DNA from 2 places in the Amnibacterium endophyticum genome. Region 2 is predicted to be linked to the other one. Evidence: predicted binding sites of a transcription regulator. Region 2 holds the regulator's gene; the other holds the start of a gene.
The links. The regulator LexA, encoded in region 2, represses DNA repair genes until DNA is damaged. The targets are predictions, from matches to a motif close to TCGAACANNTGTTCGA.
Positions count from the first base shown of each region.

Region 1: a site for LexA is predicted at 1,305-1,320, ahead of ACFSBI_RS03325 (DUF222 domain-containing protein). Genes of this name have one in related genera too.

Region 1 is NZ_JBHUEA010000003.1:159,182-163,749, forward strand. Features, by position in the region: gene ACFSBI_RS03325 (DUF222 domain-containing protein) at 1-1,294, opposite strand, end outside; gene ACFSBI_RS03330 (AEC family transporter) at 1,415-2,341, shown strand; gene ACFSBI_RS03335 (chloride channel protein) at 2,358-4,274, opposite strand; gene ACFSBI_RS03340 (shikimate dehydrogenase) at 4,468-4,568, shown strand, end outside.
Region 2 is NZ_JBHUEA010000010.1:63,819-68,386, reverse strand. Features, by position in the region: gene ACFSBI_RS08185 (LysM peptidoglycan-binding domain-containing protein) at 2-541, opposite strand; gene lexA (transcriptional repressor LexA) at 728-1,402, shown strand; gene ACFSBI_RS08175 (tyrosine-protein phosphatase) at 1,522-2,250, shown strand; gene ACFSBI_RS08170 (hypothetical protein) at 2,238-2,930, opposite strand; gene ACFSBI_RS08165 (DNA-3-methyladenine glycosylase family protein) at 3,030-3,914, opposite strand; gene hflX (GTPase HflX) at 3,993-4,568, opposite strand, start outside.

The sequences.
Region 1 (4,568 bases), on a different contig from region 2:
GGAGCCGGTTCCGGCGCGACGCGTCAGCGGCGTGACGGCCGTGCCGACGGGGAGGGAAGGCGCAGAGCGGGAGACCGTTGGCGAGGTCGGTGCCGCGCCCGTGCTCGTGCCGGGTCGCCCACCTGCCGAGGTGATGGATCTCGGTCATGGCGAGCGGCAGATCGCAGGACGGGAAAGCGCAGCCGTCGTACCCGGCGTAGATCGCGTAGCGCTGCGCCTTCGTGAAGAGCCGCCGTGACGTGCCCTGGTCGAGCAGCTGCGACGCCCCGCCGAACACCTGGGGGATGAGGTCGGCGTTCACGGCCAGCCGCCGGGCGCTCGCCGCGGAGATCGGGGTGTCGATCCCGTCGAGCGTCGCGCTCCCCTCGCCGGTCAGCAGGTCGGTGAGGTCGATCCGGACCAGCACCGTCGTGTCGACTCCGGCCTGGTCGCCCTCGTCGGCCCGCAGCGAGTCCTTGCAGATCGACGTGAAGGCGTCGAGCCGCGTGACCATCGGATCCGGCTGCGCGCCACCGGGCCGTGGTGCCGTCGGGTCCGAACCCTCCGCTTGCGACGGCTCACGCCGAGGGTTCGTCTTCGTGCGCACGGCGGCCAGCCAGTAGGCCGCGCGCTCCGGGTCGAGCTCGGCGACGACCCGGAGCAGGCCGTTCCGCAGCCTGGTCTCCCGGATGGACGCCTTCGCCTTCAGTGCCTCGTCTCGGTCGTCCGCCCCTGCCGGATCGGCCTTCTCGACCAGACGACGGCACTCCTTCGTGAAGGTCGCGACCGAGCAGTCGCCCGAGACGGCCCGCTCGACGAGGGCTGCCTCGAGGGCGTCGAGCTCGGGCGAGGTGAGCGCGTCGCGAAGGGCCTCGAGGGTGTCGTCGATCAGCAGGGCGAGGGACAGCGACAGGTCGCCCGCGAGCACCGCCTCGGCCACGTGGGGGCGCTCCGGCGCCCCCTTGGCACCGGTCCGACCGGTTCCTCGCCGGATGATCTCGCTCGCCGCGACGTGCGCCGACGCCTGTCCGAAGGGCATCCCCGCCGCTGCCGCGACGAGTCCACGGGCGCTCCGGGCGCCGAGTCGCTGCGCCAGGGAGGGTCCCGTCCGACCTCCGTCGCGACGCGCGATCTCGCCTGAGACGAGCGCGGCCAGTCCCTGACCGGCCTGCACGAGCGACTGCACCGCGGGCAGCAGAGCGACGAGGTCCGTGTCCTCTGCGGCGCTCAACGCACCGAGGCCCGAAGGGGTCCGCCGGCCGAGCGCGACGACCGCGGCTAGGTGCTCGCGCAGGACATCGGCTGGATCGGCCATGCTCCGACAATAGTACATGTGTTCTATAAAAGCAAGAGCAGGAGAGGGGTGTATGGATCGAGTGTTCGCATGAACGCGCGGAGGCCGAGTGATGCAGTGCTGCGCCACCAGAATGGGGAAGTGACGGGCGTGCTGCAGGGGTTCGCCGTCATCGCCGTCATCATCGGCGTCGGGTTCGTGCTGGGGCGCAGCGGGGTGCTCGGCGAGGGCGGGCAGCTGGTCCTCAGCCGCTTCGTCTTCTTCGTCGCGGCGCCCAGCCTGCTCTTCACGGTCGTGGCGACCGCCCGCCCCGACGTCCTCTTCTCCGCCGTCACCGCCGTCTCGGCGCTCGCGGCGATCGTCGCCGCGACGGCCTACGCCCTGATCGCCCGGCTGCTCTGGCGGCGGCCCGTCGCGTCGGTCACGGTCGGTGCGCTGTCGTCGGGGTACGTCAACGCCAACAACATCGGGCTGCCGGTCGCCGTGTACGTGCTGGGCAGCCCCGCCTACACGGCACCGGTGATCCTGCTGCAGCTGGCCGTGTTCGCCCCGGCTGCGCTGGTCGTGCTCGACGCCTCGACCGCGACCGGCCGTCGCACCGCCCGCGCGGCGGTGCTGGCCTCGCTGCGCAACCCGCTGATCGGCGCGGCCCTCCTCGGCCTCGTCGTGGCGGTCGGCCGCGTGCCCGTGCCGCCCCTCGTGCTGGAGCCGCTGCGCCTGCTGGCGGGGGCCTCCGTGCCGCTGATGCTGGTCGGGTTCGGGATGTCGCTCGTCGGCGCCCGGCCGCTGGCCGCCGGCGAGCAGCGGCGCGAGGTCGTGCTCGCCTCCCTGATGAAGCTGCTCGTGATGCCGGCCGTCGCGCTCGCGATCGGCGCGCTCGTCCTCCACCTCGACACGGCCGCGCTGCACGTGGCCGTGGTCCTCGCCGCCCTGCCGACGGCGCAGAACGTGCTGGTCTACGCCACCCGGTACGGCGCCGGCGTCGTGCTGGCCCGCGACGCCGGGCTGATCACGACCGTCGGCGCGCTGCCGGTGCTCGTGCTCGCCTCCGTGCTGCTCGTGCCGTGAGGCCGCGGGCGGCGGATCAGGTGCGGACGAGGAGGTTGACGATGTCGCCGGGCTCCAGGACCGTCGCGGGCTCGACCGCGTGGACGAGGTCGCCCCGCGTGTAGGACACCGGCGACGCGCCCTCGGGCCAGGCGACGTCGGCCACCGCCCGGCCCGCCGCGGCGCCGGACGGCGACACCTCGACCTCGACCACGCGGAACCCCGGCAGCGGGGTGTCACTCGTCTGGGGCGGGAGGTCGTGCCGGCTCTCGGGCAGCAGGGCCCGGCGCACGGCGCGCACGACGCTCGACGCCGTGATCCAGCCGAGGATGCGCGAGCCGTCCCCGGACACGACCGGCATGCCCTCCCGGCCGTAGGCGTCGAGCTGGCGCACGACCTCGGCGACCGGCTCGTCCTCGAAGACCGCCTGCGGCGCCCGCTCCTGCCGCACGCGCCCGATGGCCCCGAGGTCGAGGTCGGGGGCGACGGCCTCCGTGTCCTCCGCGCGGTCCGGGATGCGCGGCGCCTCGGGCAGCGGCCGCATCGTCTGCTGCGCCGTCAGCCGGGCGAACGCCTGCCAGGGGGCGGACCGCTCCAGGTCCTGCCCCCGCCGCAGCAGCTTCGTCGTGTAGACGGTGCCGTAGGACAGCTCGCGCGACACCGCGGTCGCGATGCCGACGGTCAGCATCACCGGCAGGGCGAGCAGGAAGTCGCCCGTCATCTCCACGACGCTCGCCAGCGCCGTGAGCGGGGCGCGCGTGGCGGAGCTGAAGACGCCCGCCATGCCCATCGCGGCATACAGCGCCGGATCGCCCGCGGCCGGGCCGAACAGCTGGTCGACGACCAGGCCGAAGGCGGTGCCGGTCATCAGCCCGATGAAGAGGGAGGGGGCGAAGACGCCGCCGGAGCCGCCGACGGCCAGCGTGAGGCTCGTCGCCACCACCTTGCCGATCACGAGCAGCAGCAGGAACCAGAGGGCGTAGTCGCCCGCGAGCGCCTTGAACATCACGGGGTAGCCGACGCCGTACATCTGCGGCAGCGCCAGCAGGACCAGACCGACCGCGACCCCGCCGACGACCGGCCGCGCCCACTCCGGTCGTCCCGCCCACAGGCGGTCCGCGAGGTCCTCGACCGCGTACAGGGCCTTCGAGAAGCCCTGCCCGAGGAACGCGGCGATCACCGCGAGCACGGCGACGAGCAGGTAGTCCTGCGGGTGCTGCAGCACCGTCGTCACGGGGTACTGCTCGAGGAACGGCCGCCCGCCGAGGAACGGGATCGCGATCGCGTCCGCGACCATCGCGGAGAGCATGACCGAGAAGAGCGCCTCCGCGGAGAGCTCGCGCAGGATGATCTCCGCGCCGAAGAAGACACCGGTGATCGGTGCGTTGAAGGTCGCGGCGATGCCGCCGCCGGCGCCGCAGGCGACCAGGATGCGGAGGCGGCTCTCCGGCAGGCGCACCCACTGGCCGAAGCTCGACGCGAGTGCGGAGCCGATCTGCACGATCGGCCCCTCGCGGCCCACCGAGCCGCCGGACCCGATCGTGACGGCGGACGCCAGCGCCTTGACCGCGGCCACCCGCGGCCGGATCCGTCCGCCCTGCTCGGCGACCGCGATCATCACCTCGGGGACGCCGTGCCCCCGCGCCTCGGGGGCGAACCGGCTGACCAGCGGGCCGACCACCAGCCCGCCGACGACGGGGGCGAGCACGAGGAAGCCGAGGCCGAGCCAGGGGGCGTGGGCGCTGCCGACCCAGCCGTCCTGCCCGAACTCCGCCTGCCCGGTGAAGACCCAGGTGATGCCGTTCACGAGCAGCCGGAAGACCACCGCGCCGAGCCCGGCGCCGGCGCCGACGACGAGCGCGAGGGCGAGCAGGCCGAGCCGTGTCTCCCGCACCACGGCTCCGGGCGCGAGCCGCGATCGGCGCGGCGCGGCGGACGTGGCGACGTCGGACATGGAGACCCTCCAGGCGATCGGTGCGGGGCGCGCCCGTGCAGGGCACGACCGAATATTGTTGCATAAGCGCAAATACCGTGGCCGGGAGTGCTACCAGCGACCGCGGCGGCCGCGCCGGACCCCGAGGGCTGGGAAGACGCTGACACGTCACCGGACTCCTCTAATGTGGCCGGCTGCCCACCTCGGAGGATCCATGACCGCCGTCGCACCCCGCACCACCCCGCTGCCCGTCCTGACCCCGCAGCACCTGGTGCCCGCCGAGCAGCCGACGATCCACTTCCTCGGCGTCTCAAC
Region 2 (4,568 bases):
GTCAGGGCGCCGCAGGCAGCCGCAGCTCCGCGCCCGCGGGCACCATCGCGCTCGAGAGGCGGTTGGCGGCGCGCAGCTCGGCGACCACCTGCCGCGGGTCGCGGGAGGGCTCGATCCGCTCGGCGATGGACCAGAGCGTGTCGCCGGACCCGACGACGACCGTCCGCACGGCGACGGGTCGCGCCGCCGCCTCGGCCGCCGGGGTCCCGGAGACGGCGAGCGTGGCACCGGAGACCGCGAGCAGCGCCGGCATCACCACGAGCACGAAGCGGCCGCGTCGCGTCAGGCGCAGGCGCGGCGTGGGGGTCGGCGGCGTCGCCGAGCCGACGGCCGGTGCCGGCACGGCGCACGGCGCGGTCCGGACGGCCGGGACGGCCCGCAGCGCCCGGGGCGCGGGCGTCCCCACCGCGACGACGCCCGCGCTCCGAGCCGCAACCGGCGCCGCGGCGCCTCGACCGACCACCGCGGCGCCGACGCGGTGCTCCGCGCGCCGGACCGGCTCCGCCTCGTACTGGATCCAGTCGTCCTCCACCGCGAACATCCCCGTGCTCTCCCCTCGGTCCCGCTGCCTCTTCGAAGATAGTTTCGAACCGGGCCGCCTGCAAGCAGATCTTCGACCCCGCCTCCGACAGCGGTCGGCGCACGTCGAACACGTGTTTGCGGGCGGGCGCCGAGTCGAATACCATCCGTGTGATTCGAGGGCCCCGCACGGGGCGTGGAGGTACCGATGGCCGATCAGCAGACCGCGGGGAGCGGCACCCGCCGCCGCACCTCCCTGTCCCCGAAGCAGCACGCGATCCTGGAGGTGATCCAGCGGTCCGTCGCCTCGCGCGGCTACCCGCCGAGCATGCGCGAGATCGGCGACGCCGTCGGGCTCGCGTCGTTGTCGAGCGTGACCCACCAGCTGAAGCAGCTCGAGCTGTCGGGCTACCTGCGCCGCGACCCGAAGCGGCCCAGGGCCCTCGAGGTGATCATCCCGGTGCAGTCCGCCCCGACGGACAGCGAGCCGACGGGCATCCCGGTCGGCGACGCGGCGATGGTGCCGATGGTGGGCCGGATCGCGGCCGGCATCCCGATCACGGCCGACCAGCAGATCGACGAGGTCTTCCCGCTGCCGCGCCAGCTCGTCGGCAAGGGCGACCTGTTCATGCTCCGGGTGGTCGGCGAGTCGATGATCGACGCCGCGATCATGGACGGCGACTGGGTGGTCGTCCGCTCGCAGCACACGGCCGAGAACGGCGACATCGTCGCGGCGATGCTGGACGGCGAGGCGACGGTGAAGGTCTTCCGCCAGCGGGACGGGCACACCTGGCTGCTGCCCCGCAACAGCGCCTTCGAGCCGATCCTCGGCGACGAGGCGACGGTGCTCGGCAAGGTGGTGGCGGTCCTCCGCTCCGTCTGAGCGACCCGCTCCGCCTGCGCAATCGTCGCGCTCAGCGCCACCTGGCGCCGAGCGCTCGTCGCCATCCGGCGCTGAGGGCGCGGATTGCGGACTCCGGTCCGGACGCGCAGGCTCGTCGGATGTCGGATCGCGCGCTGGACGTCCCCGGGCTGGTCAACGGCCGCGACCTCGGCGGGCTGCCGCTCGTCGGCGGCGGGTCGACGCCGCACGGCGTCCTGCTGCGGTCCGAGCGCCCCGATCGGCTCGACGGGACCGGTTGGCGCCGGCTGCACGAGACCGGCGTGCGCACGGTCGTCGATCTGCGCCTCCCCGTCGAGCGCGAGGACCACCCGGTCGCCGTGCCGGCGCACCTCGCGACGCGGCACGTGGACCTCGACGGCCTCGAGAACGCCGCGTTCTGGGCGGACTACTGGGACAACGGGCTCTCCGGCACCCCGGTCTACTACCTGCCCCACCTCGCCGCGATGCCGGAGCGGGTCGTCGCGGTGCTGGCGGCGATCGCCACCGCGCCGCCCGGCGGGGTGCTGTTCCACTGCGCCGGAGGCCGCGACCGCACCGGCCTCGTCGCCGCGGTGCTGCTCACCGCGGCCGGCGTCGAGCCGGACGCGATCGTCGACGACTACCTCGAGTCGGTCGCCACCGCGGACGCGCTCGCGGGCGTGCTCGGGGTCGCGAACCCGAACCCGGCGATCGACGCACTGCTCGCCGGCCGCGGCACGACTTCGGAGCGGGCGTTCCGCGACTTCCTCGCCGGCCTCGACGTCGAGGCGCTGCTCGACCGCCTGCCCGCCCAGCAGGCCGACGCGATCCGCAGCTGGCGCGGGGCGCTGCCGGGTCAGCGGGAGTAGCCCTCCAGCAGGCGGCCGCCCAGCGGTGCCAGCGACTGCAGGGTGAGCCGCTCGAGGGCCGCGCGGTCGCGAGCCGCCAGCGCGGACCCGAGCGCCGCCGCGAACGGGGCGTCGAGCCGCTCGAGCCGGCGGAGCAGCCAGCGGCCGGAGGCGAGCCACTGCCCGTTCGCCAGCAGGACGAGCTCGGCCAGCCGCTGGAAGAGGAGCCCGGCGAGCACCGCCTCCTCGACCGCGTCCGCCGCGTCGAGCAGGTCGTCCAGGGTGTTCGTCACGGCGTACCGCCGCGCGTCGAGCTCCGCACGCTCCACCCGCGGGCCCGCCGCGAGCAGTCCGCGCGTCCACGCGAGCAGGCTGCCGTCGGTCCGGTCGACGACGACCTCGCCCTCGACGAGCAGGAACCCCGAGACGGGGCGGAGCCGCTCGGCGCCTGCGAGCTGGTGCCGCCGGAACCCCCCGTCCGTGCTCGCGAAGACCTCGAACAGCTCGCCCCGCCACCGCTCCGTGTACGCGGCCTCCTCCGCGTCGCCCGGGAACATGGCCGCCGGTCCGACGACCAGCAGGTCGATGTCGCTGCGCGGACGCCGTTCCCGGGCCGCGCTGCCGCCGACGGCCACGAGGTCCGCCGCGGCGTACCGCTCGGCGGCGAAGGCGAGGGCGGCGTCCGCGACGGTCGTCTCCATCCCGCGATCCTGCCCGCCGGCACGCGGTCTTGCCGCATGTTGTCGCGACACGCCGGTCACGACCGCAACGTGCGGCAAGTCCGCGGTTCAGCGGAGCGGTCAGGCGGGCAGCGCGTTCACCGCGTGGACGCCCGTGGCCCAGAGGTACTGCACGGCGTGGGCGCGGAACGGCGACCAGGCGCGCGAGTGCGCCTCGAGCTCCCGCGGCCGGTCCGGCAGCCCGAGGCGGCGCGCCGCCTGCACGACGCCGAGGTCGCCGGGCAGGAACGCGTCGGAGTCCCCGAGCGCCCGCATCACCACGGTGTCGGCGGTCCACGGCCCGATGCCGGGCAGGGCGAGCAGGTCGCCGCGGACCTCCGCGGCCGGCCGCGTGAAGTCGACCCGCCCGTCCGCCAGGGCGACCGCGGCACCGATGAAGGTGCGCCGCCGGGTCGCCGGCATCCGGAGGAGATCGGCGAGGCGCTCCGGGGCGGCGACCATGCGTGCCGCCGTCGGGAACAGCCGGGTCAGCCCGCCGTCCGGATCCACCACCGGCTCGCCGAACGCCTCGACGAGCCGCGCCGCGTGCGTCCGGGCAGCGGCGGTCGACACCTGCTGGCCGAGCACCGCCCGCAGCAGCATCGCGGCCGGGTCGAGCGTGCCCGGGACGCGCCTGCCCGGTGCGGCGGCGACGAGCGGGGCGAGGGCCGGATCGCGGCCGAGCACGTCCCGCATCGCGACGGGGTCGAGATCGAGGTCGAAGGCGAGTCGCACGCGACGCACCGCCTCGGCCTCGTCCGCCGGATCAGCGAGGTGCAGCACGAGCGGGAGCGCGTCGCCCTCCGGCAGCCCGACCTGCACGAGCGCCGGGCCGCCCTCGAGCGCGACGGAGGCACGATATGCGCCGTCGCGCCACTCCTCGGTACCTGGCACCGCGGTCGCGGCGAGGTGCCCGAACAGGTTCGAGGCCTCGAGCGGCGGCGCGAACTCCAGCCGCCGCTCCACGCGCTGCACGGTCCCCCTTCGGTCAGTGTTCGTGCTGCTCTGACGGCGTCAGAGCAGCACGAGCACTGAGCAACGGCGTCACCGGACGAGGTACGGCTCGAGCGCCGCCAGCTCCTCGTCGCCGACGAGCGCCTGGATGCGCGCTCCGCGCTCCTCGTAGACGGTCGCCAGCACGCGGCCGCGGTCGTGCAGCATCGAGACCAGGGCGCCCTCGTCGAACGGGATGAGCACCGTCACCTCGTGCCGCGGCAGCGGCAGGCGGGCGCCGATCGTCTCCTGCAGCCGCCGCACGCCCTCGCCCGTCCGGGCGGAGACGAACAGCGCCGTCGGCTCGAGACCGCGCAGCACCATGCGGGTCGCCTCGTCGGCGAGGTCGGCCTTGTTGAACACGACCTGCTCGGGGACGTCGGACGCCCCGACCTCGCCGATCACCTGCCGCACCGTCGCCAGCTGCTGCGCGGGATCGGGGTGGGACGCGTCGACCACGTGCAGGATCAGGTCGGCGTGCTCCACCTCCTCGAGCGTGGAGCGGAACGCCTCCACGAGCTGGTGCGGCAGGTTGCGGACGAACCCGACCGTGTCGACCAGCGTGTACGGGCGGCCGTCCTCGGTCTCGCTGCGCCGCACCGTCGTGTCGAGCGTCGCGAACAGGGC